DNA from 3 places in the Paenibacillus sp. FSL P4-0184 genome. Region 1 is predicted to be linked to each of the others. Evidence: predicted binding sites of a transcription regulator. Region 1 holds the regulator's gene; each other region holds the start of a gene.
What was found. The regulator Rex, encoded in region 1, represses fermentation and respiration genes when NADH is low (regulators of the CRP and FNR family bind a similar motif). The targets are predictions, from matches to a motif close to TTGTGAAATATTTCACAA.

Region 1 (10,493 bases):
AGAATTGCTGCTTGAAGCAAAAAGGATGGATGGACATGAGCTATGAAAAAGCGCTGTCGCTAACCGGGTTGAAGCAGGAAGCTTCTGATTCGAATTGGCTAGACAGAGTTCAGCTCCTGGAGTCTGTCGTATCTACTCAGGAGGAAGCCAAACGATTGGCGGAAAACGGTGCGCCAGAAGGAACAACCGTAATCGCTGAAGAACAGACCGGAGCTAGAGGGCGAATGGGTAGAAAATGGTTTTCTCCTCGTGGCAAAGGCATTTGGATGAGTATTGTATTGCGTCCGAAGTTACCTTTGTTACAGACTCCTCAGTTAACACTGCTTGCTGGGGTTGCTGTCTGTAAGGCAATTCGCCTTGTAACCGGGGTAGACGCCGGGATTAAATGGCCAAATGATTTGCTTGCGGGCGGTCGAAAGATATGTGGAATTTTGCTCGAGTCTTCGCTAAGAGAAGGAGAGCTTCATTATTGCATCGCCGGGATTGGAATTTCTGCGAACTTGACTGAAGACGATTATCCTGATCATCTGAAGGAAGTAGCGACTTCTCTTCGGATTCAGCGGGGCGGTGTCCCTATTGACCGTTCGGAGCTGATAAGAGCTGTATTGAATGAGTTAGAGCTGCATTTCAATCTATACATGGAACAAGGTTTTAATCCTATCAAAGAGCTGTGGGAGTCGATGTCAGTTACTTTGGGTCGCCAAATCGCTCTGAATAGCCCTCAGGGACGCTCTGAAAGCGTTGTGGTAGGCTTGGATGAGTTAGGTGGACTAATCCTTAAAAACAGCGCAGGAGAGATTTCTAGCGTATGCTCAGGTGAAATCGAGCTTTTATAAATCTTTTTTATATGACAGGGTGTCATCCCCTGTCATATTTTTTTCGTGTATTTCCGAGTCCTTTTTGTTATACTATGGGGCAGAGGCGGTATCGTTTTGCGAACTGTACTCTTGATCTGATGAACTTATAATGGTTTTATTATTGGAATCACCTTCATAACTGCGTTAGACGGTTACGTTGGATTCTGCTCTGAGCCGTAAGGACCGAGACAGAAGGGACGATCGCGAGTGACTCTTTTTTGCCCTTCGGACCTTTTTAGCAAATCGTTGCTAAAAGGTTTTTTTGTTGCGATTTTTACGGGGATGTAATTTCAAAAAGGAGGACGAAGAGAGAAATGGCAAACAAACAAGCACTTAATATTGTAAAAATGAAAAAAATGAAAGCAGATGGTGAGCGGTTAAGCATGCTGACTGCTTATGATTACCCATCGGCTCTACTTGCTGAAGAAGCCGGTATCGATCTTATTCTGGTGGGTGACTCCCTGGGAAATGTGGTACTTGGATATGATACAACTTTACCTGTTACGATTGACGATATGGTCTACCACACTCGTTCGGTAACTCGGGGCGCACAAAAAACATTCATTGTGGCAGATATGCCATTTATGACCTACCACGGAAGTATAGATGAAACCTTGCGGGGTGTGCGCAGACTGATGCAGGAAGGGCGGGCTCATGCCGTCAAAATGGAAGGCGGTCTCGAAATTTGTGAGACAGTTACTGCGGTTGTAGCTGCGGGAGTTCCTGTGCTGGGGCATATTGGACTTACACCACAATCGGTAAATATGATTGGTGGCTACCGCATTCAAGGTAAGGACGCCAAAGATGCAAAACGTCTGATGGATGAAGCTAAGGCCCTTGAAGCAGCAGGTGCTTTTGCAGTGGTACTGGAGCTGGTGACAGAAGAAGTAGCACAAGCAATTTCTGAGGCACTGAGCATTCCGACCATTGGGATTGGTGCAGGTCGTTATTGTGATGGACAGGTATTAGTTTTCCATGATTTGTTGCGTTATGCCTCACCCTACCGTGAGAAACGTTTTGTCAAAACCTATGCGGATGTGGGTAGCCTGATTCGTGAGGGTATCAGCCAATATGTGCAAGAAGTGAAGGATCGCTCGTACCCAGATGAAGGTCATGTTTTTAAAGCAGATGAAACCGTTCTGGAATCTTTATACGGCGGTGCCGGAAAGGATGGGGAATAAGATGAGAGTCGTCAGAAGCATTAAGCAGCTGCGCGAAGCTTTGGAATATATGAGACAAGGTGGGCATACCCCGATTGGGTTTGTTCCAACCATGGGATACCTGCATGAAGGACATGCCAGTCTGCTTCGGCGGGCAGGAGAAATGAGCAACACGGTCGTTATGAGCATATTTGTGAACCCGCTGCAGTTCGGACCGAATGAGGATTATGATTCCTATCCGCGCGATGAAGAGCGTGATTTGGAGCTTGCGGAACGCGAAGGTGTCGATATTGTATTTATCCCCAGTGTGGAAGAAATGTATCCGCAGCCTACCCGGACTACTGTCTCGGTATCAGAGCTTACCACTCGACTTTGTGGGGCTTCGCGTCCAGGGCATTTTAATGGCGTAACAACAGTTGTTAATAAACTATTCAATATCGTGCAGCCAGATTATGCTTTCTTCGGGCTAAAGGATGCTCAGCAAGTAGCTGTGCTCCGCAGAATGGTATCTGATTTGAATATGAATGTTGAAATTGTACCTTGCCCTATCGTTCGTGAAGGAGATGGACTTGCACTTAGCTCGCGTAACGTATTCTTATCTCCAGAGGAACGTTCTCAAGCACTGGTGTTATCTCGTTCCTTGCGTGAAGCACGTCAGTCCATTGAAGAAGGAAAAGTAAGAACCGTTGCTGAAGTGCGGGAATTGTTGACCTCGGTTATTTCCAGCTCTCCTTTGGCGGTCATTGATTATGCGGAAATATTGACTTTCCCTAATCTGGAAGGCTTAGAGAACGAAGTTTTATTAACGGATGTAAATGGGGAAATTATTATAGCGCTTGCCGTGAAGTTTGGCAGAACGCGCTTAATTGACAATAATGTATTTATTCCAAAGGAGGTTGCCGCTCTTGTTTAGACATATGATGAAATCCAAAATTCACCGCGCGACGGTGACAGAAGCGAATTTGAATTATGTGGGGAGTATTACAATTGATGAGAACTTAATGGAAGCGGCAGATATTCTTGAGAATGAAAAAGTGCAGATCGTGGATAACAATAATGGTTCACGGTTAGAAACCTATGTTATTCCAGGGCCTCGCGGCAGTGGTGTGATCTGCCTAAATGGTGCAGCTGCACGTCTTGTTCAACCGGGAGATACAGTAATTATTATTTCGTATGCGATGCTGTCTTCGGAAGAACTGGAGTCGCATAAGCCAACGGTGGTATTCGTGGATGAGAACAACAGACCAGTGAAGCTGGCTGATCATGAATTGCATGCTACAATCGCTTAAATTATGGACTTACGCCATGTAATGAATGGCAGGGATGAAAGACCCCGTTCTCGCAGAAAATGAAGTCAGGCAAGCTGAACTGATATCATCTTCAGTAAGGGGGGATAGCCCATGTTTCAACATTTGTTTGCTGAAATGAACAAGGTGCTTCAGGAGATCGTTACAGATTACCCTACAGCGGAGGGTGCCCGCCGGAATGAGCTTTTATGCAATTATAATATGCTGCATCGACTTAGTGATAAAGTGATGGATGAATGGCTGGCCTTTGCAGAGAAGCTAAGTCACTTTCGTGAAAGTGTAGATTTTACGACTGTGGTTGAAGAGGAAGTGCCAGTGCAGGAAGCACCCGAGCTGTGCATGGATACTTTTGTTAGAGGTCAGGGGTATTATAAGCTGCTGATGTATGGGAAATGTATTGAACAGTTTAAGGAAGTTATTGTGCAATATCCGGATAGCTTGGCAGCTCGATTATATTTAGCCATCTCTTACCTGCAGGAAGGGGAGGGGGAAGCTGCTTGGAGCCATCTGAACCATATGCTCGGTTTGATACGGGAAACCAAGCTGAAGGCAATGGTTTATAACGCTTTAGGTTGCATCAGGGCCTCTCAAGAACGTTTCAATGAAGCGCAGGAGCTGTTTGGCCTTTCTTTGCAACTTGACCCGGCACTTCCTGAACCAACCGTTAATTTGGAGGTTTGCCGCCGCCGAGGAGGTAAGCTTCATTTCGGAAATCAGCTTGTTTCATTATTGTAAATTATTACGTTTACGGTTTATTATTCCGCATTTTCATTCAAGCGATGCATCCCCTGAACCAGTGGTGTGCATCGCCTTTTTTCGCAACTTCTGTTATGCTGATTAAGAGTCTCAATTGAAAGGGAATAGAATTATAATGAAATTTGCCGTGCTTGATTTTGAAACAACGGGAACCCAATCCGTGGGTGAAATTATCCAGGTTGGCCTTGCAATTATAGAAGAAGACCGGTCCATCTCCCGGGTATATGGTTCCTACGTCAAGCCCGGAACGCCGATACCTCCTTTTATAACTGGTCTAACGGGGATTACCGACGATGATGTAAAGGATGCACCTGAGCTGGATGAGATGATGATGGAGCTTGTCCCACTCTTGGATGATGTTGTGCTTGTAGGGCATAATGTCGCATTCGACTTCCATTTTTTGCAAAATGCTTTAGACCGATGTGGGTATTTACCATTTCAAGGGCGGATTTTAGATACGATTGATTTTCTGAAAATCTGCTTTCCTTCCCTCACATCCTATCAACTAGGATCAGTTAGTGCACATTTTGGAGTGACGCATGATCGTCCGCATCAGGCAGACAGTGATGCACTCGCAACTGCTCTTGTATTGCTGAAATGTCTGGAGGAGCTCTACGATTTGCCTCTGCTGACGATTCAGAGACTCTGTGAGCTGTTTACGGAAGAGGATAGTGATTTAGGTTGGTATTTTGATGGTCTGCTGCGTGAACGGGAAGCGGAGACGCTTCAGCCCGAAGGTGATCTGACTTTCTATCGTCAATTAGCGCTTGCAGTAGGAGACTGGAACGAATTAGCTCCACCTCGAGACGAGCATGCTGAGAATCCACTACACAATTTATCTTTTACAGATTATATGGATGAAGTAACGAAACGACTTAAAGAAACTTTGCCACAGTATGAAAGCCGAGAAGCTCAGGATATTATGATCAATGAGGTGATGACGGCACTTGCCGAAGACAAGCATCTATTGATCGAAGCAGGGACAGGAACCGGTAAATCCCTTGGTTATTTATTGCCTGCCATATACCAAAGCGTACGCACTAATGAAAAAGTCATGGTCAGCACTCATACTATTAATCTGCAGGATCAATTGCGTGAGCGTGATATTCCTTTGTTAACGCAGGTAGTTCCTTTTCCATTTAAAGCTGCAATTTTTAAGGGCAGAGGGCATTATTTGTGTCTTCGTAAGTTCGAACATAAAATTAATAAAAAAGACTTTATAAGTCCGAGGGAAGATGCGCTTACTGCGGCTCAGATGATCGTTTGGCTGACACAAAGTGAATCAGGAGATGACGAAGAGCTCAATCTAAGTGGACGTGGCGGAGATTTTTGGGAGACGGTGGCAAGCGATACCGATTCTTGTCTGGGTCGCTCGTGTCCTTGGTTCCGTAAGTGTTATTATCATCGGGCTAAGCATGAAGCTGGTATTGCAGACGTGGTTATTACGAACCACTCTAAGCTTTTCGCAGATGTTAAGGCTGGGCATCAACTACTTCCGGCTTATGAACATCTTGTAATAGATGAGGCCCATCATCTGGAGGACGTGGCTGGCAAGCATTTAGGCATGCATATGAAGCATTTCACGGTGGCACATACACTATCGCGTCTTTATAAGGATAGTCGAAATGGCCAACTTCCTACACTTCGCCAAATGCTTCAGTCATCAGGCAGTGAGGAAGCTTCTGAATGGAGCGGAGTGATCGATAGAATCTATCCGGACCTTCTTACCGTAAAAGAAACCTGGGATCTGCTTAGTGATAAACTATTCACCCTCTTGCCGGAACGCAGCGATGCAGCGGCGGGAGAAGCCGGCCAGTTAGTCATGCGGTTACTTCCTACCCGTAAACCGAAAGATTGGGATGAATTGGTTGCTTTAGAGAATACTATGAATCTGACATTAAGCGAAATTATCCGTAAAGGTGATAAAATGCTTAATGAGATGCGAGATCAAGAAGGTCAATCTTCCTCAGATAGCCTAGTTACCGATATTAGCGGCTTATTTAAGGATTTAGCTTCTATACGTGAGCAAGTACGGTTTTTTATGGGATTAAATGATGAGAATGTAGTATATTGGCTGGAGGCGAATGGAAATTATCGCAGTAAATCGCTACAGTTGTATGCCGTTCCTGTTGATGTTAGTACTCAGCTTAAGGAGCTGTTTTTCGACAAGAAGAAAAGTATCGTACTAACTTCGGCGACACTCTCTGTCGATAAATCTTTCCAGTTTATGATTGATAATCTCGGACTTAATGAAGCTGCGGAAGAGGGGCGTCTGATGACATCACTCCTGCCTTCTCCCTTTAAGTATCGGGAGCAGGCGCTGTTAGTTATTCCGCGGGATTTCCCAAGTGTGAAGGGTAGTGTAGGCGATGCCCGATTTGTCGATACACTCGTACAGTCACTAGCAGAAGCAGCTATTACAACACGTGGGCGGATGCTTGTCCTGTTTACTTCTTACAAGATGCTACGCCAGGTTTACGATCCTCTGAAAGAGGCTCTAGCCTCACAAGAGATCACGGTGTTAGGTCAAGGCGTGGAGGGGGGCAGCCGTAGCAAGCTGATCCGCCGTTTTCAGGACAGTGCAGCTTCTGTACTGTTAGGAACAAGCAGCTTTTGGGAGGGTGTAGATATTCCAGGTGAAGCATTAACATGCTTGGCCATCGTGAGACTCCCATTTCAACCGCCAAACCACCCCCTAGCGGAAGCGAAGTCTGAGTTATTACAAGCCCAGAAAAAGAATCCGTTTATGAAGTTGTCTGTTCCTCAGGCGGTTATTCGCTTCAAGCAAGGATTTGGGAGGCTGGTACGGACAGCGCAAGATCGGGGTATTGTTATTGTGTATGACACAAGGGTGATCGAATCTCACTATGGGAAGTATTTCCTCTATTCGTTGCCTGGCCCGAAAATGGAGCATATGCTTACGGATCAAATGGTTCCTCGTATAGCGGAGTGGTTGGAAGACGGAGGCGTTTCTTGAAAAGAACGTCATCGATCTTATTAATCACTCTACAAGGAAGGGCGGTATAAGAATACCGCTCTTCCTTGAGACGAGGTGCAGATATTTCGATAGGATTTGAACAGAATATCACTTAAATTAGGAGGTAAATTATGAAATCGGATAAAATATCAGAAGCCGTTGTTCGCAGACTTCCTGTGTACTTGCGTTTCTTGAATGATCTCCAGAAACGTGAAATATTAACCGTTTCCTCACAAGAACTAGGACAAAAACTTGATTTGAATCCTGCTCAAATTCGTAAAGATTTAGCTTATTTTGGAGACTTTGGTAGAAAAGGTATCGGGTATGACGTAACTTATCTTATTGAAAAAATCCGTCATATTCTGAAGCTGGATCAACAATTGAATGTGGCTTTAGTAGGTGCCGGTAACCTTGGACATGCATTATCTAATTACAATGCTTATCTGAAAGATACTATGAAGATTACCGCTATATTTGACTCCTATGCACCTAAGGTAGGGCGGAAAATCAACTCTCTTACCGTTCAACCGATGGAGGAGCTTGGTCAGACGATTCGTGAGCAAGGTATTCGAATTGGGATAATTACTGTGCCTGATTCAGAAGCGCAGAATGTAGCAGATATTCTCATTGAGTCTGGCATCGAGGCGATTTTGAATTTTGCACCAGTGATTCTAAAAACACCATCGAATATCCGGGTTCATGCTGCCGATTTTACAACGGATTTGCAAAGCCTTGCTTATTATTTGAAAGACGGAAAGGAAGAAACCGGAAATGAAGAGCAGTAAAACGATTATTAAGGGCGGGCGTTTTCTTATTCCGGGAACGGATGAGCCGGTTCTGAATGGATATATGACTATTGAAGATGATTTGATCACTTACATAGGAAAAGAAGAGCCTTTAATGGAAGATGATGTGCAAGTTGTTGATGGCAGTCGTCTGCTGTTTATGCCAGGTCTGGTAAACACACATGGCCATGCGGCAATGTCATTGCTTCGTGGTTATGGAGATGATTTAGCACTTCAGGTGTGGCTTCAAGAGAAGATGTGGCCGATGGAAGCGAAATTCACTGGAGAAGATGTATACTGGGGAACCTCCTTGTCGGTACTGGAAATGCTAAAAGGTGGTACTACAACCTTCTTGGATATGTATGATCATATGGATCGAGTAGCAGAGGTAGTCGAATTATCAGGCATCCGTTCCGTATTGATGAGAGGCGTAATCGGATTATGCCCAGAGGAAGTACAAAATCACAAGCTTGCGGAAGCGATTTCTTTTGCACGAAATTGGCATGGTAAGGCTGATGGTAGAATTACGACGATGATCTCGCCACACGCCCCATATACTTGCCCACCGGACTTCTTTGTTAAGTTTGTTCAAGCGGCACATGATTTGGATTTACCGATGCATACCCATATGTCCGAGACCAAACGCGAAGTGGAGCAGAATGTGGTGGATTACGGACTTCGGCCAGTAGCGCATTTAGAGAAGCTTGGAATGTTCACACGTCCGTCTATTGTTGCACATGGCGTTCATTTGAATGATGAAGAGATCGAGATACTGGCGCGTCATGATGTAGGCGTGTCTCATAACCCAGGAAGTAATCTGAAACTTGCTAGTGGAGTGGCTCGGGTTACGGATCTTCTAAAGGCTGGTGTGAAGGTATCACTGGGTACAGATGGTGCGGCAAGCAATAATAACCTGGATATGTTTGAAGAGATGCGTCTTGCAGCCCTCATCCATAAAGGTGTAAGTGGTGATCCGACGGCTGTTCCAGCTCCGGAAGCGCTGCGTATAGCTACAGAGTATGGCGCAAAGTCTATCTTTTTAAATGATGTGGGTAGACTCGCTGTTGGCATGAAAGCGGACTTTATCGCGATTGATATAGACCAGCCGCATTTGCTACCACACACAGATCTGTTGTCTCATGCTGTATACTCTGCCAGTGCCAAGGATGTTGAGCATGTATGGGTGAATGGTAAACAGGTTGTAAAACACGGAGAATGTGTAACGCTAGATGAGGAAGCAATCCGTCGTAAGGCACAAGAATCATTTGATGGACTGCTTAAACGGTAGTCTAAGATCATAACGAATAACTGAAAGGCTGTGACTTTCTGCGATTGCAAAGTTACAGCCTTTTGTGTTTCTGATAATTAGATCATTGAATTGGATATGAAACTTTGGATAAACACACAGGTGTGTTATATAATCAAAAAAGATATATTACTAGAAAGGGAGCTGTACCTTGAAGAAAAGGAAAAAATGGATCCTCCTGGGGTCAGTTCTGATTCTGCTCCTTCTGTTCGGACTTATCCAGTTCTATGCTTATATTATGAAAGATCAATGGAACGAGCGAGATATCGCTAAGGATGTCGCTAAAACCAGTGCTGGTCTGACAGAGGTAACCAAAGCGCAGAAATCCGTGTGGGATGAAAATGCGGTGTACTGGGTCTTAACAGGGAAGAATGAAGCCGGGACCGAGTTGATGGTTTGGGTACGTTTTACTGTAGACGGGAAGTTTGCTGAAGGAACCGACGCAGTATATGCTGAAGAACTAAGTAAAGGAACCTCTGAAGCGAAAATGCGTAGCCTTATAAAAGCCGATCTTCCGGACATCAGCATTGAGCGGTTGTTGCCAGGAGTATATAACGGGGAGTATGCTTGGCAGCTTTTTTATAAACAAAGCGGTCGATATTATTATCAATTTTATCGGTTCTCAGATGGGGCTCGAATGGGTGAAGGTTACAGTTTACCTAGCCGCTAAATTAAACAAAGGCATTATTAGGGAAACAAGCGGACCGTTTATGGTTCGCTTGTTTTTGTTCCGATGACATATTATTTGATATACTATAGGTATACGAAATATGATATACTATAAGAGTGGTTTTTATATATTGGGATTTAAAGATTCATGCGAAAAAAGGCCTGTTAGTTAAGAGTAACAGCCCTTTTTTGTCGAATTAAATCAATAAATTTAATAAAATGGAAAGAATTAAAAAATAAAATTTTAAATATCTTCACACTTTTTTTCAATATAGTATATACACCTGTGATATACTACTGTTTGTAATTAGAACAGTGTTAGTAGAACGTCAGGCTCTGATGAGCTCTTAGCAGCTATGACTTTGGATCATTCTGTTTACATTTTTTCATCTTTGAGAGGAGGACGTTTCTTGAAATTACGTCTTGTACCTGTACTGATAACGTCTCTACTGTCGGCTATGCTATTATTCGGAGGATTCTTTTTGTATCGTCAGTTTGCTTTACAGGAACCGCTCCAAAAGATTGTAACCGGATTTGAGGGAGTAAATACTTCACATATTAGTATTAACCGCGATGAGGTCACTTTGAAACTTGATTTGCAGCCGGGCACGAATTTACGTGATCTAGTATCGTATGTATCCAAAGAAGGAAAATCAGTGATTGAAGGACGTAAACT
Region 2 (10,493 bases), 280 kb from region 1:
CGCTCAAGAAGTATAAACATCTGAAAGGCAACATCGGCAAAGCTTGGTACGATCAACGCAGACTTTTCGAGCAGTTTCCTGGTGCGATTCTTGCAACTACAAACTGTGTGATGCCGATTAAGGGTACGTATGCAGACCGCTTTTTCTCATATGAAGTAGCAGGACTAGAAGGTGTAGCGAAAATCACGAATGACGATTTCTCCCCCCTAATTAATCGTGCGTTGTCATTACCTGCGGCTGATGTAGAGTCAGATCTGGTACTTACGACAGGATATCATCATGAAACAGTAATCGGGCTAGCACCAGAGATCATTCAGGCTGTCAAAGATGGGCATATCCGCCGGTTTTTCGTCATTGCAGGTTGTGATGCGCCAGGTAAAGGTGGGAATTACTACCGCGAGTTGGCGACATCCTTACCGAACGATACCGTCATTTTAACCACTTCTTGCGGAAAATTCCGCTTTAATGACGTAGATTATGGAACTGTTGGAGACACAGGCATTCCGCGTTATATTGACCTTGGGCAATGTAATAATTCTGGTTCTACGGTGAAGATTGCTTTAGCTCTGGCTGAGGCATTTGATTGTACGGTGAACGAGCTGCCTGTCAGCATCGTGCTGTCCTGGTTTGAGCAAAAAGCGGTAGCCATTCTGCTTGGCTTGTTCAGTCTTGGCATTCAGGATATTCGTATCGGACCGAAACCGCCTGAGTTTATCTCAGATGGGGTGTTGGATGTGTTGGTAGAGCTTTTTGGGTTAAAGCTGATTACCACTGCTGAGGAAGATATGAACGCAATGTTGGCGTTGTCCTAGGTTAATCAGGGTGCTTAACACTTGAGACATATGGAGTGCTGTGTGTCATTGGTTAGGGCACAACATTTAATATTGTAAGACTAAGCTCAAGCTGAGAAAAAAGCTTGGGCTTTTCTTGCGTTTTGAAGACAAGCTAACATACAAACACACGTTACAACTGGGGGGATCGCTTTTCCAGGGTTATTGTCTACAGTTATGAATTGTATATTTTTATATTGTTTCGTAGCTGAGCTAAAAATTTATTTGCTGCATTAGAAAACACTTGATGTTTTTTCCAGATAATATTTAAATTAGCCTCTAATTTGGGGTTTAAAGGTTTAAAGCAAAGCTTGCTATCTCCTGATGTATTAATAAGTTTATCCAAGCATAATGCATATCCAATATTTTCCTCTACCATTCGTGCAGCATTGTAAAGTAGATTATAAGTTGCGACAATATTGAGATCCTCAATATTCGCTCCAAACCATCCTGTGAATTCGTTACTGACAGCAGTTTGACGTGAAATTAACAGTGGTTTATCTATTAAATCTATTGGCTGGATGAACTGCTTGTACGCTAGAGGACTATCTTTGCGCATTAAAACACCCCAAACATCAGTAGCAGGTAATTTTATATAATCATATTTTTGTTTATCTGTGGGTTCTATGACAATGCCGAAGTCTAATAATCCACTGTCTAACCTGCTAGTAATATCGTCAGCATTACCACTGTATAAATCAAATCGAATACTTGGATAATGTTCAAGTAATTCTTTTGATGCTTTGGCAATGAAATTCATAGCTTCTGTTTCACCACCACCAATGTAAATTTCTCCGCTAATCAGTTCTTTTGATTCTTTAAAACTGGCTTCGGTTTTATCTACTAGCTCAACGATTTCCTTCGCTTTTTTAAATAAGTACTTCCCTTCATCTGTTAAAGTAATTTTCCGATTACCTCTTTCAAATAAAGTTGCTCCTAATTCCATTTCAAGGTCTTTTAATTGTCTTGATAATGTAGGTTGAGACAAATGCAGCTGTTTTGAAGCAGCCGATATATTCTCTTCATTCGCTACAGCAATGAAATAGCGTAATACACGAATTTCCATAACAGTCTCCTTATTATATCTATGCTTAAAAAGCATAAGAGTGTATTTGGTATAAGTATTAGTCATTTGAATCATATCAACTTATGATGTGAATGAAAAGGGATGTGAGCAAGGTCGCTAACATATGAACCTCATTATCAGAAGTATAATTAAATTGGGCTGGTGATTTTAAAAATGGAGATGAAAGAATTTATTGATTTATGTAAGAAGGGAAATTCAATTTCGGGTGAGGATAAAGAATTGCATGGACTATTAACTCAATGCAGTTATCAAGCTCAAAAGATCACCATGGAATTGAATACATCCTATCATTCAAAAGAAGAAATAGTGGAGATTTTTAGTGAACTTACAGGCAATAAAGTTGATTCGTCGTTTATGTGTTTTCCGCCGTTTTATACAGACTTTGGGAAAAATATCACTGTAGGGAAGAATGTGTTTTTCAACACAGGCTGTTCCTTCCAAGATAGAGGTGGAATTACTATAGGGGATGGTACAATGATTGGTATGAATGTCACGATTGCTACTCTTAATCATGGATTACCTTTAGAAACGAGAAATGTAACCTATTCATCTCCAGTTATCATTGGAGACAATGTATGGATTGGGTCAAACGCTACCATACTGCCCGGGGTGACGATTGGAGATAACTCTGTTGTTGCGGCAGGAGCAGTTGTCACTAAAGATGTTCCAGCGAATACTGTCGTTGCAGGAGTACCGGCAAAAGAGCTTAAAAAAATTATTAACAATTTGTAATACATCTTAAAAACTCAAGCGTAATGCCGCTTGAGTTTTTTTATTCATGCATATGGCATTTCGTTGGTAGGTAATCCAGGCACACAAGCCAAAACGATCATAAAAAAGATTCCCATCAGTGATTACTGGCGGGGTTTTGTTATATGATCATCCCCATTTCACGGAGTCTATCTTTAATTTTCTTTAAACGAGCTTCTTTTTCGGTAGCTTCACTTAATACCTCCAAAGATGTTTCGTTATACTTCTTTATAATCCTCTTTAAAGTTAATTCTTTTATTTCCTTTTTACTCTGCATTGTAATACGAGGGACAATGGTATGGTTTTCAATGGTCTTGGGATCTGCAGAAATTCGTTCTAGTAAACGAAGTAGAAGCATCAGTCTTTTGTGCCCCAACCTCGGAACTTGGTATAGTTTTTTCCATGTAGAATTTAGTAGATGATCAAGGTTTGTATATCCCTTGGAGTATAGAGCATTTATGAGGCCCGTTAAATTTGGTCCCTGCTCTTCTGCATAAGCAACAGTTACAATACAAGCAATATCCTTACTATAAAGATACGCTGGAAGCGGGTAAAATTGTATTAATGCTGCATTTCCATCGATGATGTCATTCATGATGATTTACCTCCATTAAAATATTTGGTCATTATTCACGTATAGAATTCTGGTGAAGGTTGTGCAAAGTATTATTACACTCTGCATTATTAAAACCCAAGCTACTGATCATTTTCTGAACAACATCAAAACCCATTGCATGAGCTTGTAGAATATTCAGAAGATTTTACTATTTAATAAGTAACAATCGACGCCAATATTCGCAGCTGCGTTTCATAATCAACGCTAAGTAATGGTATGATGTAGGCATCAATTTTATGGGGTGCACTATGATGGATATTCGAATCAAAGAACTGCTTGATGCCACACAGCAAAAATATGGGTTGGACAACTACTACTTACACTCTCATGAAATTTATCGCGACGTTACGATTCTGGGAGAGACCAACTATTTTCTTAGTATGGAATGGTTTCCTGCTCATATTAAGGAATGGAAGGGCGATTACAATCCGGAAGGAACTGCCGTCATCACGATTGACCTACAATCCCGTAACTATAAAAGTGTGATTTTTGTTGGCGGGAAATCTTATGCGAATGAGACACCATTCCAAAATATAGATTTTAACGGAGTCATCCGGTGGATTGAAGCTGAGGCAAGGGTATTATACGGTAAACACTTCCACTTAGAGAAGGAACAGAATGGTGAATATCATTTTATTGAAAAAATAGGTAGCATACCAGTCATTCCTGGTGGACGGATCGAGCTTCGCTTCGATGCGGAAGGCAGGCTTGTTTTTTACAGTGTATATGGCCAGTTTCCTTCCAGCTCCCTTCTGCACAAAGAGAACTATACTCTCACACTTCAAACGATAGAGCCACAGGCGAGGAAACAACTACAGCTTATAGAATATCCGGTGTACGAGACGAAGCAACTCCTGCCGATCTATGGGATAGAAGAAATCTACATTTCAAATGACGGAACAACCACCATCCCATTTGAGTTTATATCAGGTACGAGAGCACGACTGAATATTGATCAAGTAATACATTGGGAGCAACAGAATACGGAGCTGGAGCCGTTCGAAAGGACGGAGATACGCCTACTTGAGGTAGTTTCCATTGAGCAGGCAATAGCTAGTGAGCCGCATCCGGACTCATTTCCTATCACAGACGCAGAACAAGCCGAATGTATAGCCGCAGTCGAAGCTGTTTTAAGCCAGCTCTATCCGGATGAATCCGGAGAATGGATATTGAAGACTTTTCAACGGGAAAGAGGACATATTCAGGCAACACTGAGGATGAAGGCGCCAAGTAATCGTATATTCCAGCGTAAGATCCTCCTGTTCATCGATGTGCAGAATTATAAGGTTATAAATTATATGGATAACATGCCAATGCTCGATATGTTTGATGAGTTCAAGAGCGAAGAGGAAATTGCTGTAAGCCATGACGAAGCTTATGACAAGCTCAAGGGATGGTTCGAATTAACACCCGTCTATGTGTATGATCCTGGGCAGATGAAGCATGTGCTGTGCGGGAAGTTAGATTGTAATTATGCTGTGAAGGCCACTAGTGGAGATGTGGTGGAGTTGAGTAGTTTGGAATGATAGTGCAAGGTGATGCAAATATAATAAAATGATTAGAACTTACTAATTTTGTGAGTAACTTTGGGAGTTGAAAATATGTCGACAGCTACAGGTACCAAGGAAAATCCTTGGAAATTAAAGACACCACCGCAAACATCCGAGTATGAAATGTACAAGGTCGAAAAAGACGGTAAAGAAATTATAGTTTGCACTGTAGGGAAAACGGTTTTGCATTATGACTACCGCTGTATTGAAGATCTGCACGCCATGCTTATACAAAATGGTGATTGGATGGAGTTAGGAAGTGCTGATGAGCAAAAACCAGCAAAAGAAGGTACCGTTGAAGCATGGGGGCGTTCACCTGAAAACCCTGTCGGCGGTTGGTATGGATTAAAGAAGGGACTTCGGGGGCGATTCGGAATGTATATCCCACCGTTGCTCGAAGAATTGGGTCTTGCGGAAGTAGAGCATAATCCAAGAAACAATCGGATGAAAGCGATCTTGTAAACGAAGGAGAGCCTAAAGGCTCTTCTTTTTTTGAGCCATGCCCCTAACCGGCGGTCTTTCGTACACATTGCAGTGATTAATTTAGTTACAAAACGTTTTTTTTAGTTACATAAACTTTCAAGAGCAGGGCCTTTGCCGTTAAGCTGATTGTAAAAATATTCACAAGGGGGCAAAGCTATAACATGAATAAAAAAGTAACCACTGCTCTTATTCTCGTTCTCTCAGTCATGCTTGTTATCACAGGATGTGGCAACAGCAACAGCAGCAATGGAAACGGGAACAAGAACACCAGCAAGAACACCAGCAAGATCAACGAGACAAAGGAAACTGAAGCCGTTTCGGGAGCATCCAAAGCTAGCTATACACCGTACGATCAACTAAAAGATAAATATGACATCATCATTATCGGTGCAGGCGGTGCCGGAATGTCTGCTGCACTTGAGGCGAGAGCAAAAGGGATGAACCCGGTTATTTTTGAAAAAATGCCGGTTGCCGGCGGGAATACAACAAAATCATCTTCGGGAATGAATGCTTCTGAAACAAAATTCCAAAAAGAGCAAGGCATTGAAGACAGCAATGATCTCTTTTATGAAGAGACCTTAAAAGGTGGCCATGATACGAACGATAAAGAGATGCTTCGTTTCTTCGTAGACAATTCCGCAAGTGCGATTGATTGGCTGGATTCTATCGGGATTAGATTGAATAATATCACGATTACAGGCGGGATGAACGAAAAACGTACACACCGTCCTGAAGATGGCTCTGCAGTAGGACAATACCTTGTCAAAGGTTTGGTGAAAAACGTACAAGAACAAGGCATTCCCCTTTTTGTTAACGCCAATGTCAAAGAAATTACCGAAAAAGACGGTAAGGTCAATGGCGTCAAAGTCATCTTTGACCAAACGGAGGAGAAAACGATTACAGCGTCTGCTGTCGTGGTGACAACCGGCGGTTTCGGCGCTAATCTAGATATGATTTCAGGAGTCAGATCTGATTTGGAGGGGTACGTTACCACCAACCAGCCGGGCAGCACCGGTGACGGTATCAAGATGATTGAGAAGCTCGGCGGTACCACAGTCGATATGGATCAAATCCAAGTTCACCCGACTGTGCAGCAGGAAAAATCCTATCTCATTGGGGAGGCTGTTCGTGGGGAAGGAGCGATCCTGGTTTCAAGTGTGGGCAAACGTTTCACAAACGAACTGGATACAAGAGATAATGTCACCGCTGCAATCAATAAGCTTCCTGAGAAATCTGCGTTTCTTGTATTTAATTCCGGCGTAAAATCTCGCGCTAAAGCGATTGAACAATATGAAAAAATGGGCTTCGTTATCCAAGGAGATTCGATCGAGGCTTTGGCAACAAAAATGGACGTACCGGCAGATCAGTTGAAAACCACACTGGACAGCTGGAATAGCGCGGTGACGAATAAACAGGATGCCGACTTCGGCAGAACAACCGGAATGGATAATGACTTGTCCGGCGCGCCATATTATGCAATTAAAATCGGCCCGGGAATTCACTACACGATGGGAGGCGTGAAAATCAACACCAACACAGAAGTTTTAAATAAAGACGGACAACCGATTCCAGGCCTTTTTGCAGCAGGAGAAGTTACCGGAGGCTTGCATGGTCAAAACCGGATCGGCGGTAACTCTGTTGCGGAAATCATTATTTTCGGCCGCCAAACGGGTATAAAATCCGCTGAATTCGTAAAAGCACAATAAGTTATCCCCCTGTCTCTTTTCGGCTAGGCAAACAAACGCTTGGGCTCATCTTAGCCATGCGTTTGTTGTTTTATTATAACAGTGTAGCGTATAAGGTCATAGCCAGCCTTGCACGTATACGTTAGAATGAAGAAAAATTTCCGGAGGGACAGCTGTTGAAAATTGGCAAACACACACTTCGGCTGCAAACAACAATTACTTTGATGATTGGTGCAGTTCTTATCATAATGCTGCTAGTGGTCTATGTGCTATTTAGTATAAAGGTTTCCTCACAAACAAAATCCTCGTTGGAACAAAAGGCTGTGATCATTTCCCGTACGTTATCGCGTAACCCTCTAATTATTGAAGCGTTAAACAAATCACGGAGCTCGTCTGAATTGCAAAGCTACACTGAGGAAATCCGATTGTTGAACAATGTGGAATTTGTTGTGGTCATGGATATGAATGCGATCCGATATTCCCATCCGGACAAGGACAAAATTGGTAAGCATTTTATCGGTGGCGACGAAGCCGCAGTCTTGCAGGGGCAGGAAAGCATTTCGGAAGCCGAGGGTTCTTTGGGCCCATCTGTAAGAGCGTTTTCACCTGTCTTTTCTGCAAGCGGGAAACAATTAGGAGCGGTGGCAGTAGGGATATCACTGGGAAACATCAGACTTGCCATAAGAGAGAACGTGGGAATCCTTTATTGGGGATTGCTTATAGGCAGTCTAATAGGGGCTGCGGGAGCATTTCTATTGGCACGTGTTATCAAAAAAATGATGTTTGGCATGGAACCGGCCGCTATTGCTAAGCTTTTGGAAGAGCGCAACTCCATGCTACAGTCAGTTAGGGAGGGAGTCATTGCCGTTGATAAAGAGTCACGTATTACTTTGATTAATACAGAAGCCAGGCGTTTGCTTGCAGCCATTGGCATGCAGGATGATCCTTTGAACCAGTCGGTGGAGAGCTTTTGGCCATCACTACGGATGAATACAGTGCTCAAAACCGGTGAAGCCAGCCAGGACTTGGAGGTGGAGCATAACGGTGTTACGTTACTGGCAAACGTGGTTCCCATTCATGTAAAGGGAGCTGTAGAAGGTGCAATTGCTACATTCCGTGATAAGACGGAGATCAGCATACTTATGGAAAGGTTATCTGGCATCTCCTTATATGCCGAGGCATTGCGTGCCCAGGCACATGAGTTTATGAACAAGCTGCATGTAATATTAGGATTAACACATATGAAAAGGTATGATCGGTTGGAGGCGTATATAACAAGTACTGTCACAACAACACAGGCAGAGATGGGAACGGTGGTGAGACAAGTGAAGGACCCTGTGATGGCGGGATTTCTATTGGGTAAGCTGAGCCGGGCCAGAGAAGCCGGAGTTCAACTGGTGCTTCTGGAGGATGGGGTCCTGCCGGAGCCTAGCGATCCGGAACGCTCCTGCCAACTCATTACGATAGTCGGTAATCTTTTGGATAATGCAATGGAAGCGCCGGAAGGTAGAGGCAGCAAATATATTCATTTCAGCTTTCAATATCAGGATAAGACGCTGATAGTTACGGTTAGCGATAATGGAAGCGGTATCCCAGATGAGAAATTGCCGTATATTTTTCAACAGGGGTATTCGACAAAAGGAAATGACCGAGGCATCGGCTTGTATCTGGTTGAGCGGAGCCTTAAAGCTATGGGAGGTAAGATTGTTTGTGAAACAGGAAAGGGAGAAGGGGCTCGATTTACGGTTAGTTTACCCTATCGAGCAAAGAGTGATGGTCAATGATTAGTGTATTGATTGTAGAAGATGATCCGATGGTAGCCGAGATGAATAAATTCTATTTGGAGCAAGTGGAAGGTTTTCAGTGTAAAGGCTGGGCAAAATCAGTGGGTGAAGCTCTGATCAAATTGGCAGATGAGTCTTTCGAGCTGATTCTGCTGGATATTTACATGAAAGAGAGCAATGGATTGGAACTGCTGTCCGCTCTCCGTCGAGGCAGCAAACGAATAGATGTGATTATCATTTCGGCTGCGAGCGATAAGGACAGTATCCGAGACGCGCTTCAGAACGGTGCAGTGGATTACCTTATTAAACCGTTTGAGTTTCAACGCTTTCTCGCAGCCCTTTCCGCCTACAAGGAGCAGCATTTTCTGTTCCGCAATCAGGATTCCCTGGATCAGTCTGAACTAGATAAGCTAACCGGGTATAGGAAAGAGCCCTCGGCCGTTCAGGATTTATCCAAGGGTTTTACCCGGCATACATTGCGGACGGTCTGGAAAGCGGTGGAGACCCATAATGCAAATTCCTTTAGCACTGAAGAGATTGCAGTTAGTTCCGGAATCTCGCGGGTTTCGGTCGGGAAATATCTTGCCGTCCTCGCAGATATGGGAGCGCTGAACAGTGAGTTGACCTATGGCACCATAGGAAGACCTGTACAGCGATATCGCATGTCTTCCCGCGGCAGTTCTGTGATTTCTAAATTCATATAATTTTTTGGAGTGGGCCGCCGGTTCCGTGTTTTTATAAGGAATCGGCGGTTTTTGATTGCATATTTTTGATAGCGCTTACTTTAATAATTTTCATAATTCAATCAATAATTACGTAAAAACAAAAGCGCTTTCATTTCCGCTACTATAAGGCTAGAAAAGAGTTTAGGAGGAAATGAAAAATGCAAAATACGATTCCATCACCTGTTTCCAAAGGAAAGGAAGGTCCCCTGCCAGAAAAGGCTGCCTTCATTCAAAAATGTAAGCAATTTAAGGTGGGTGTCTTTCCGCTCCCTGTGTATCTAGCTCTGGCAGTGGTCATTCTTCTTGCGAGTGTGGCGGGGAAGCTACCGAATGACATGATTGGTGGGTTCGCTGTCATTATGGTTCTGGGTATTCTGTTGAGTGATATTGGTATGAAGCTTCCCTTGTTGAAAAATATAGGCGGCCCCGCAATCATGGCCCTTATGATCCCATCCCTGTTGATTTATTTGAATTTGTTCAACTCTACTGTGACAGACGCTGTCACCACATTGATGAAAGAGGCCAACTTCCTGTACTTGTACATCTCCATCCTGGTGAGTGGTAGTATGCTCGGCATGCACCGCAAAACATTGGTAGCGGGTATTACGCGGATCTTCATCCCGCTGATCGTCGGGACGATTGCAGCGGTTCTCGGCGGACTACTGGTAGGAACGCTCACAGGTTATAGCATGTATCATACTTTCTTCTTTATTATCGTACCGATCCTTGGCGGTGGAATCGGTGAAGGGATTCTTCCTCTCTCGATTGCATACTCAAGCATTCTGGGTGGACACGAAGCGGGTTATTACGTATCGCAGATGATCCCGTCGGCAATTATCGGCAACGTATTCGCCATCATTGTGGCGGGCTTCCTGAAACGTCTGGGCGAGAAAAAGCCCCATCTAAGCGGTAACGGTACACTAGTCAAATCCGGTGACGATCTACAGCATGACAATCCGGATAACAAACCCAAAGATTTCATG
Region 3 (10,493 bases), 270 kb from region 1:
GCTGCGCTGAACATTGCCAAAGAATTAATGGATCAGGAATGGAACTCGATAGCCTTTTATGCGCCGGATGGAGAAATTACGATCATTATTCAATGGGATGAAAAAAGCTATGAGGATTCTTCTGCCGGCCAAATCAACAGGCTAGATATACTTGGTCGTAGTCTACATTTTAATATCCATAAATATTTACATCTGAACGTAGTCATTGGCATTAGCCAGATTTTAAAGGGGCTTTCGTTTATGGCCGTTTTGAACCGCCAAGCCTCTAATGCAATTCTCTGGAATAATGAGCATAGTGACCATTACGTGTTCTATTATGGGGATTTCAACTGGAACAGTTACACGAGTGATCCTTCTGTAGAAGAACTTCATACGCATAGCAATCTGATCGTACAAAAAGCAAAAGAATATATTGACGAGAACTATGCTCAAAAAGGACTGACGATTCACGATGTGGCTAAGAAAAATCATGTTAGCCCCAATTATTTGAGCTACCTATTTAAGAAAAATACAGGTTATAACCTGTGGGAATATGTAATTAAGCTCCGGATGGAGGAAAGTCGGGAGATGATTTTGAATACCGATCTTCGCAGATACGAAATTGCGGAACGTGTGGGTTATGAATCGCCCGAGCATTTTAGTAAAATTTTCAAAAAATATTATGGGATTAGCCCCAGCGAATTGAAGAAGTAAAAACACTCATGACTTCGGTAGATATAGACATGTTCAGTACAACCCTCATTTCCTACAATTTAAGGTAGGAAGCATTTTGCGAAAAATGCTGATAGAACAATGGAATGAGGGAGCCTGATGAATCAAACCGCAGTAGTAACCGAAAACCCGGCGACGCTGAAGGGGACACCGTACAAGCAAAACCGCTGGAAGAAAAACTTTTGGGGATATATGTTCCTCGTACCTGCCGTAATTATTTTTATTATGTTCTTGTGGGTTCCAATTTTTAAAGGCTTACTGTACAGCTTCTACCATGTTGATTTTGTGAAAGGTAATAGCTTTGTAGGCTTTGAGAACTACAGTAGAGCACTTAGTGATCCAGATGTTTTGACCGCATTAAAGAACACTGGGTATTACATGTTTCTATGTCTTATTATCGGTTTTTGGGTTCCGATTGCTTTTGCTATCATGATCTCGGAGCTGAGAAAGTTTGGGGGCTTTGTACGTGTAGCGGCTTACCTTCCTTTCGTAATGCCTGGTGTGGTTCTCTATGGACTGTGGAGATGGCTTTATGATCCGGTGGGCCCGATTAATGCGTTACTAGGCACAATGGGTGTGGATCAGGTTGCCTTCTTAACAGATACAAGATGGTCGATGATTTCCCTTGTGTTTATGGAAACATGGCAGCAGTTCGGATCAGGGATGCTAATATACTTAGCTGCTGTACTCAGCATTCCAAGAGATTGGTATGAAGCCGCTGAGATTGATGGAGCAGGTATATGGGCACGTATAAAGTACATCACATTGCCTTCACTGCGTAATTTAATCTTTTTGATGCTGATCCTGCAAATTATTGGTACTTCACAAGGGTACCAGTCACAGATGGCGCTGCTTGATGGTGGGCCAAATAATACTACGCTTACCTATGCGCTGTTGATCGTGAAATATGCATTTACAAGACTCGATTATGGAACAGCTACTGCGCTTGGCATGTTAATGTTCATTGTCCTAGGTGGTTTGGGCATTTTACAGTTCAAGCTTAACAAGGAGGACTACTAAGATGAAAAGCGCAGATAGAGGAATTCTTTCAGAACACGATTTGAAAAAAACAAGTAATAAGATTGTTTATGGCTTGATGTGCGTAGTCATTTTGGTTATGGTTTTTAGCATGCTGTACCCGATTTGTATGACGTTATTCAACGGGTTGAAGTCGAATCAAGAGGTGAATTCATTCCCGCCTCATTTTTTCCCTCAGGAATGGCACTTCAGTAACCTTAAAGACGCGATGAACTACATTGATCTACCCATGTTCCTTAGAAACACCATTTATATCTTTTTAGGGAATATGGTCGTGACTCTTGTGGTTTTGGGAATGTCAGCTTTTAGTATTTCTCGTATGAATGTTCCTTACAAAAGAGCTATTTACTTCTTCTTTCTTATGACATTGTTTATTCCGGCTACCAGTTACATGATCCCGAACTTTGTCAATTTGAAGGAGCTTGGATTGCTAAATCAGTACGCGGCCTTCTGGTTGCCAGCGGGAGCGAACACGTTCTACTTTCTATTGTTAAAGAACTTTTTTGACGGAATTCACCCGGAAATCTTTGAAGCAGCACGAATTGATGGCGCCTCTGAGCCGAGAAGCTTTTTCTCCATTGCCGTGCCACTATCCATTCCGATTTTTGCTACATTAGCGATCTTTATCTTTTCTACCGCATGGAATGACTGGTTCTGGCCATCTCTGGTTATGCACAGTGAAGAGAAATATACGCTTGCGACAGCCATTTATAAATACGTTATTAATGTGAAGGCACTCAATACTAATATTAAATTTGCAATCCTGTTTATAGTATCCTTGCCTCCAATCATTGTCTTCTTGATTTTCCAGAAATTCATTATGCGTGGGGTTGCTTTGTCGGCAGTGAAAGGATAAGCAATTATCGACGAATTTACCCACGGATCGTAAACATGCACATGAAAGGAATATAAATGCACCTCGTTTGTAAACGGTTTCTAATTTATGATCGCTATGTAAGATAATTATGAGTTGAAAAGGGGAGTTTCAATGCGTAAGTACTCTAGCGTTCTACTAAGCGTACTTGTAGCCGGATCGTTGTTATCTGCTTGCAGCGGCAACAATAACGGAAACACAGCGGGAAACAAAGGCGGGGAAGCATCTACTGCGCCAACAAATGCGGTAACTGATAATACAGCAACCGCTACAGAGGCGCCAGTGGATGACATTACTCAAAGAAAAGTGACGATCAAGATTCACTATCCAACACCTGACTTGACTGAAGTGAGAGCGCAAGAAGATGACAAGATTAAACGTTTCCAGGCTGAATATCCAAATGTTGAAATTGTTAAAGACGACTGGCAGTACAATGTAAGTGAAATCGGAATCAAAATGGCTGCGAATGAAGCACCAACCTTCTTTAACACCTATGCTACAGAAGCTAAATTCCTGGTGGAAAAGGGCTGGGTTGCTGACATTACGGATCTTTGGAACAAATACGAATTTAAGGATCAAATTAACCCAGTACTGCAAAATCAGTTCATCATTGATGGTAAAGTTTTCGGAGTAACTCAAAAAGGTTATGTAACAACTACTATGATCAACAAAAAAATGCTGGATGAAAAAGGCGTTGCGGTCCCACCAATGGATTGGACTTGGGATGATATGCTGAATACGGCTAAAGGCGTAGCTGATGTCAAAAAAGGTATTTCCGGTATTGCTCCAATGGGTAAAGGTAACGAAGCAGGCTGGAACTGGACCAACTTCCTGTTCGAAGCTGGCGGTGAAATTCAAAAGGTTGAAGGCGGGAAGGTTGTCGCTACCTTTAATTCCGATGCTGGTGTTAAAGCACTGGATTTCTACAAGAAACTTAGATGGGAAGCTAACGCGATTCCTCAGGACTGGGCACTTGGCTGGGGCGATGCTGTAGGAGCATTCCAACAAAGTCGTACAGCTATGGTAATGGCTGGGTCCGATGGCGTAATCGAGCAAGCACTGAATCAAGGTGGACTGAAACCTGAGGATGTGCTCACATATCCAATGCCTGCTATGGAAAAAGGCGGCAAGCATACGGGGGTACTTGGTGGTGATTACCTCGTAATTAATCCGAATGCAACACCAGATGAGCAAGAAATGGCATTCCGTTATATCACATTTGATTACTTCTCTGATAAAGGTTTGGAAGCACTGGATGCAGTTCTTCAACAACGTACAGCTGATGGTAAATACTTTATCCCGCCACTCTTAGATTACTACTCAGCAGATTCTGAGTTTGGTAAGAAGACCAAAGCGGTTTATGACAAGTACACCAACGTATACCAATATAGCCCTGACATTATGGGACTTTTGGATGGTAAACCTGAAGCTCAATACAATACACAGGACTACTACGCAACCATGTCCAATGTCATTCAAGAGCTGTTCTCCAAAAAAGGAACGGATTCCAAGAGCCAGCTAGAAGCAGCAGCTAAAACAGTACAAGAGAAATTCTTTGATACGATTAAAGCGGAATAGTTTAATGCAAAAACCGGCCCCTTTGGGGCCGGTTTTTTTGTTGTGAAGATTTATAAATTTATAAATCTTCAGAAATAGTGATAATCTATTGGAAATTATTACAGTGTAGGAAAATCGTAATTGACTTTGATGAAGAGAATATATTTTTGTGTACTGATTTTAGATATATGGAATAAAAAGGAGCTGAAATTTTGCTTATTAAAGTATAATTCTAAGATTTAAAGGGTTTTATAGCACATAAAATGGTAAAAAGACTATAATATGATCGAATGAAAGCGCTTTGAAAACAAATCAAAAAAACTTTATACTTTGTGAAAGATTTCACTATACAAGGTGGAAATCATGTGATAAGATAAATGTGTAGAGAAAAACAACTAAAAATTGACAGGAGGACGAGGGAGATGGCAGTTAAGAACGAAGTCGCCGCCCAAGTTAAACAAGTTACCGCTGAAGAGTATATTCAGAATTTAGTGGATAAAGCAAAAAAAGCGCATGAGGCGTTCATGGCGCTAGACCAAGAGCAAGTTGACACAATCGTTCATGCAATGGCGTTGGCTGGACTCGACAAACATATGTACCTCGCAAAATTGGCCGTAGAAGAAACTGGACGCGGCGTATACGAAGACAAAATTACGAAGAACATCTTCTCAACTGAATATATCTGGCACGGAATTAAATACGATAAAACAGTAGGCGTTATTGAAGACAACGCTTATGATAGCTTCCAAAAAATTGCTGAACCCGTCGGAATTGTTATGGGTATCACACCGGTAACCAACCCTACATCCACCACGATGTTTAAAGCGTTGATTTCGATTAAGACACGGAACCCTATTATATTCGGTTTCCACCCATCTGCGCAAGAGTGTAGTGCAGCTGCTGCAAAAATTCTTCATGATGCTGCCGTGAAAGCTGGCGCTCCTGAGAACTGTATCCAATGGATTGAAATGCCAACAATGGACAAGACAAACGCATTGATGAACAACCCAGACGTTGCTCTTATCTTGGCAACTGGTGGTTCTGCAATGGTAAAAGCAGCTTATAGCTGTGGTAAACCAGCACTTGGCGTAGGCCCTGGTAACGTACCTGCTTTCATTGAAAAGAGCGCGGATATTGATCAAGCCGTAACGGACATCATTCTTTCTAAAACATTTGATAATGGTATGATCTGTGCTTCCGAGCAAGCTGTTATTATCGAAGAACCAATCTTCGATCAAGTGAAGAAAAAAATGATTGCTAATGGCTGCTACTTTGTGAATAAAGAAGAAGCTGCCAAACTGACTAGTGGAGCAATGAATGTAGATAAATGTGCGGTTAACCCAGCAATCGTAGGTCAATCCGCAGTGAAAATTGCTGAAATGTGTGGCATTCAAGTCCCTGCCGGCACAAAGATTCTGGTAGCAGAACTTGAAGGTGTAGGCACTAAATATCCACTTTCCGCTGAAAAATTAAGCCCGGTTCTTGCTTGCTACAAAGTTAAAAATGCAGATCAAGGTATCGAACGCGCAGCTCAAATTGTTGAATTTGGTGGTATGGGACATAGCTCGGCTATCCACTCCAACAACGAAGAAGTAATCATGAAGTTCTCTAACCGTCTGCAAACAGGACGTATTCTCGTTAACTCGCCTTCCACACATGGTGCGATCGGCGATATCTATAACACTAATATCCCTTCGTTGACTCTGGGTTGTGGATCTTATGGTCGTAACTCCGTGTCGCAAAACGTTACAGCAATCAATTTGATCAACGTGAAAAGGGTGAATCGTCGTACCGTGAATATGCAATGGTTTAAAGTACCTGACAAGATCTATTTCGAAAAAGGCGCTACTCAGTACCTGACCAAAATGCCTGATATCACACGTGTCGCAATTATCACTGACCCAATGATGGTTAAGCTTGGATATGTTGAAAGAGTTGAACATTACCTGCGTCAACGTCAAACTCCTGTAGCTATCGAAGTGTTCTCTGAAGTTGAACCAGATCCATCGACAACTACAGTTGAAAAAGGTACTGCAATGATGAACAGATTCCAACCGGACTGCATTATCGCACTTGGCGGCGGTTCCCCAATGGATGCTGCAAAAGGAATGTGGTTATTCTATGAACATCCAGACGCAGACTTTAATGGTCTGAAACAAAAATTCATGGATATCCGTAAACGGGTATATAAATTCCCTAAACTTGGTAACAAAGCTAAGTTTGTAGCGATTCCAACAACTTCGGGTACAGGTTCGGAAGTAACATCTTTCGCAGTTATTACCGATAAAACAACTGAACAGCACACTAAATATCCTTTGGCTGACTACGAGTTAACTCCAGATGTGGCTATCATTGATCCAGAGTTCGTATACAGCTTGCCAAAAACTGCAGTTGCTGATACAGGTATGGACGTATTGACACATGCTATCGAAGCTTATGTATCTGTTATGGCGAGTGACTATACTGATGGTCTAGCTATTAAAGCGATCCAACTGGTATTCCAATACCTTGAAAAATCAGCGCTGGAAGGCGACAGAGTAGCACGTGAGAAAATGCATAACGCATCAACACTTGCTGGTATGGCCTTTGCCAATGCATTCTTGGGTATTAACCACAGTTTGGCGCATAAATGGGGCGGACAGTACCACACTGCTCATGGTCGTACTAACGCGATCCTTATGCCACACGTTATCCGCTACAATGCTAAAAAACCTACGAAGTTCGCTTCGTTCCCTAAATATTCGCACTTCGTAGCTGATGAGCGTTATGCTGAAATTGCCCGTATTCTGGGATTGCCAGCTCGCACAACTGAAGAAGGTGTAACTAGCCTGATCAATGCTATTCGCGATATGAATAAAAAATTGGGCATCGAAGAATCGTTCCAACAACTGGGCTTTGATCCTAAGGACTTCGAATCCCGCGTAGATTACTTGGCTGACCGTGCGTTTGAAGATCAATGTACAACTGCCAATCCTAAGCTGCCACTGGTATCTGAGCTTGCTGATGTATACCGTAATGCGTTCTACGGAAGATTTGATAATTAATAAATGGTTAAATAGAGAATAGGATAGTTGTGGACTTAGATAAAGGTGACAAATATCACTCGAAAGGTGATATTTGTCACAGTGTTTTTATAGAAAATAAACTAGAATGTTTATATAAACAACGGTCCCACATATGAAATGTTGATTGTGAAATTTGGAACAACCACATCTTTTTGGGGATCACGAGACACGGGATCAACCTTCAAGCCCGCGATCTCTACAAATATAATAAATATAGATGGAGGGATTTAGCATGTCGGTGATTGAAAAAGAAGTAAATGAAGTGAAATCCGGTTGGAGAAGTTTTACAAAAGGTAAATGGTCCAAGAAAGTTGACGTTAACAATTTTATTGCTAGTAACATTAAGCCTTATGAAGGTAACGAAGAGTTCCTCGTAGGTCCTACTAGTAACACAACTGAACTATGGAAGATTATTTCTCAACTGAGCAAGGAAGAAAGAGAAAGAGGCGGCGTATGGGATGTTTCCCTAGATACTGTCTCCACAATCACTTCACACGCTCCAGGCTACATTGACAAGGACAAGGAACAAATCGTAGGCGTACAGACTGACGCTCCTTTCAGACGTTCCATTCAGCCATTCGGCGGGATCAAGATGATGGTCGATGCTACGAAGGCTTATGGCTTCGAGCTTCCACAAAACATCGTCGACATGTTCACGAACATTCGCAAAACGCATAACCAAGGCGTATTTGATGCATATACACCAGACATGAGAGCAGTACGTAAATCCGGCGTTATCACAGGTCTTCCTGATGCTTACGGCCGTGGACGTATTATCGGCGACTACCGCCGCATTGCTCTGTACGGTATTGATTTCTTGATTAAAGACAAAAAGCAACAACTAACTGAGCTTGAAGTTGATTCCATGACAGAAGAAGTAATTCGTTTGCGTGAAGAGCTGTCTGAGCAAATTCGTGCACTGGGCGAATTGAAAGAAATGGCAGCAGCTCACGGTATGGATATTTCCAAACCAGCGACGAACTTCAAGGAAGCTACTCAATGGGTATACTTTGGATATCTGGCAGCAGTTAAAGAACAAAATGGTGCGGCGATGTCCCTGGGACGTGTTTCTTCCTTCCTAGACATCTATGCAGAACGCGATATTGAAGAAGGTACTTTGACTGAAGAACAAGTACAAGAAATTGTCGATCATTTCGTAATGAAACTGCGTATCGTGAAATTCTTGCGTACACCTGACTATAATGATCTGTTCTCCGGCGACCCTACTTGGGTAACTGAATCCATCGGTGGTATGGCTGAAGATGGAACCACTCGTGTTACCAAGAACAGCTTCCGTTTCCTGAACACCCTGTACAACTTGGGTCCAGCTCCGGAACCAAACTTAACTGTTCTGTGGTCCGAGAGATTGCCTGAAGGCTTCAAGAAATATTGTGCTAAGGTTTCCATCGAAACTAGTGCAATTCAGTATGAAAATGACGATCTAATGCGTCCATACTGGGGTGACGATTATGCTATTGCTTGCTGCGTATCTCCAATGCGTATCGGTAAACAAATGCAGTTCTTCGGCGCTCGTGCCAACCTGGCAAAAGCTTTGCTGTATGCTATTAATGGTGGTAAAGACGAAAAATCCGGAGCACAAGTTGGACCGGAATTCCCAGCGATCACTTCTGAATATCTGGATTATGACGAAGTAATGAAACGCTTCAAACCGATGATGGAGTGGTTGGCTAAGACTTACGTTAACACTTTGAACATCATTCACTATATGCATGACAAATATTCTTACGAACGTATCGAAATGGCACTGCATGATCGCGACATTCTGCGTACGATGGCTTGCGGTATCGCTGGTCTGTCCGTTGCAGCTGACTCGCTGAGTGCTATTAAATACGCGAAGGTTAAACCGATCCGTAACGAACAAGGTATTGCAATTGACTTCGAAACCGAAGGCGAATTCCCTTGCTACGGTAACAATGACGATGCTGTAGACAGCATCGCAGTAGAATTGGTTGAAACCTTCATGACAATGATCCGTAAAAACAAAACTTATCGTGATGCTGTGCCAACTCAATCGGTATTGACCATTACTTCGAATGTAGTGTACGGTAAGAAGACAGGTACAACACCTGACGGACGTAAAAAAGGCGAACCATTCGCACCAGGTGCTAACCCAATGCACGGACGCGACAAGAAAGGTGCTCTGGCTTCACTGAACTCTGTAGCCAAACTGCCTTACTCCGATGCACAAGATGGTATCTCCAATACGTTCTCTATCGTACCTAAGGCACTAGGTAAAGACGATGAATCCTGTAAGTCTAACCTGGTACACATGATGGACGGATACTTCCATAATAACGCTCAGCATTTGAACGTTAACGTATTTAACCGTGAACAGCTGATGGACGCTATGGATCACCCAGAGAACTATCCACAATTGACTATCCGCGTATCCGGTTATGCAGTTAACTTCATCAAGCTGACTCGCGAACAGCAAATGGACGTAATTAACCGTACGTTCCATGGTTCGATGTAATTCGTTCCTATTTATAAAGATCTTTGATTTAAATTCTACATTGAAATAGTTGCAAGGAAGATACCGCCCTTGTCTCAAGGGCGGTAATATCTTGTTTGAGAATGGTTAAAATTTTAAATTTCACAGCCGCGATTAAGGGGAATGACAGTCTCAAGGACAGGGAGCTTCTTCGTGAAAGAGGGACTGTTAGTCTATCGTGGCGAAAGGATGACATCCTATGATTAAAGGTCGCATACACTCTTTGGAAACCTTTGGGACCGTTGACGGGCCTGGTATTCGTTTTGTCTTATTCATGCAGGGCTGCTTGTTGAAGTGCCAATATTGTCATAACCCTGATACTTGGGCTTTAGATGAAGGCAAAGAAATGAGTCTGGAAGAAGTGCTTTCTGAGATCGAGCCTTATTTGAACTACTATCGTTCTTCCGGAGGCGGACTGACTGTATCCGGTGGAGAACCTACTTTGCAGGCACAATTTGTAAAGCAGTTATTTACGGAAGTTAAGAAACGTTGGAATTTGCACACTACACTAGATAGTAATGGTTATAATGAAGGTGACAAGATTAATGACTTGTTGGATGTTACGGACTTGGTAATGCTTGACTTGAAGCATATTGATGAAGAAGCACACATTAAGTTAACTGGAAAATCTAATGACCGGACCTTGAAGCTTGCACGCTGGCTATCGGATCATAACCGTAAGATGTGGATTAGACATGTATACGTTCCAGGCATTCATGACCGTGAAGAGGATCTT

Region 2: a site for Rex is predicted at 5,443-5,460, ahead of MKY52_RS19995 (flavocytochrome c). Genes of this name have one in related genera too.
Region 3: a site for Rex is predicted at 4,511-4,528, ahead of adhE (bifunctional acetaldehyde-CoA/alcohol dehydrogenase). Genes of this name have one in related genera too.

Annotation. Positions count from the first base shown of each region.
Region 1 covers NZ_JBBORN010000001.1:4,264,082-4,274,574, forward strand. The annotation lists gene MKY52_RS18710 (hypothetical protein) at 1-46, shown strand, start outside; gene MKY52_RS18715 (biotin--[acetyl-CoA-carboxylase] ligase) at 36-836, shown strand; gene panB (3-methyl-2-oxobutanoate hydroxymethyltransferase) at 1,172-2,038, shown strand; gene panC (pantoate--beta-alanine ligase) at 2,040-2,930, shown strand; gene panD (aspartate 1-decarboxylase) at 2,923-3,306, shown strand; gene MKY52_RS18735 (tetratricopeptide repeat protein) at 3,418-4,059, shown strand; gene dinG (ATP-dependent DNA helicase DinG) at 4,196-7,057, shown strand; gene MKY52_RS18745 (redox-sensing transcriptional repressor Rex) at 7,189-7,842, shown strand; gene MKY52_RS18750 (amidohydrolase) at 7,829-9,130, shown strand; gene MKY52_RS18755 (cell wall elongation regulator TseB-like domain-containing protein) at 9,300-9,818, shown strand; gene MKY52_RS18760 (hypothetical protein) at 10,228-10,493, shown strand, end outside.
Region 2 covers NZ_JBBORN010000001.1:4,541,384-4,551,876, forward strand. The annotation lists gene hcp (hydroxylamine reductase) at 1-812, shown strand, start outside; gene MKY52_RS19970 (LysR family transcriptional regulator) at 1,006-1,896, opposite strand; gene MKY52_RS19975 (sugar O-acetyltransferase) at 2,071-2,649, shown strand; gene MKY52_RS19980 (hypothetical protein) at 2,789-3,262, opposite strand; gene MKY52_RS19985 (hypothetical protein) at 3,532-4,809, shown strand; gene MKY52_RS19990 (DUF6855 family protein) at 4,885-5,295, shown strand; gene MKY52_RS19995 (flavocytochrome c) at 5,478-7,022, shown strand; gene dcuS (DcuS/MalK family sensor histidine kinase) at 7,178-8,785, shown strand; gene MKY52_RS20005 (response regulator) at 8,782-9,489, shown strand; gene MKY52_RS20010 (2-hydroxycarboxylate transporter family protein) at 9,669-10,493, shown strand, end outside.
Region 3 covers NZ_JBBORN010000001.1:3,990,373-4,000,865, forward strand. The annotation lists gene MKY52_RS17415 (response regulator) at 1-693, shown strand, start outside; gene MKY52_RS17420 (carbohydrate ABC transporter permease) at 811-1,731, shown strand; gene MKY52_RS17425 (carbohydrate ABC transporter permease) at 1,733-2,605, shown strand; gene MKY52_RS17430 (ABC transporter substrate-binding protein) at 2,738-4,201, shown strand; gene adhE (bifunctional acetaldehyde-CoA/alcohol dehydrogenase) at 4,603-7,224, shown strand; gene pflB (formate C-acetyltransferase) at 7,478-9,739, shown strand; gene pflA (pyruvate formate-lyase-activating protein) at 9,957-10,493, shown strand, end outside.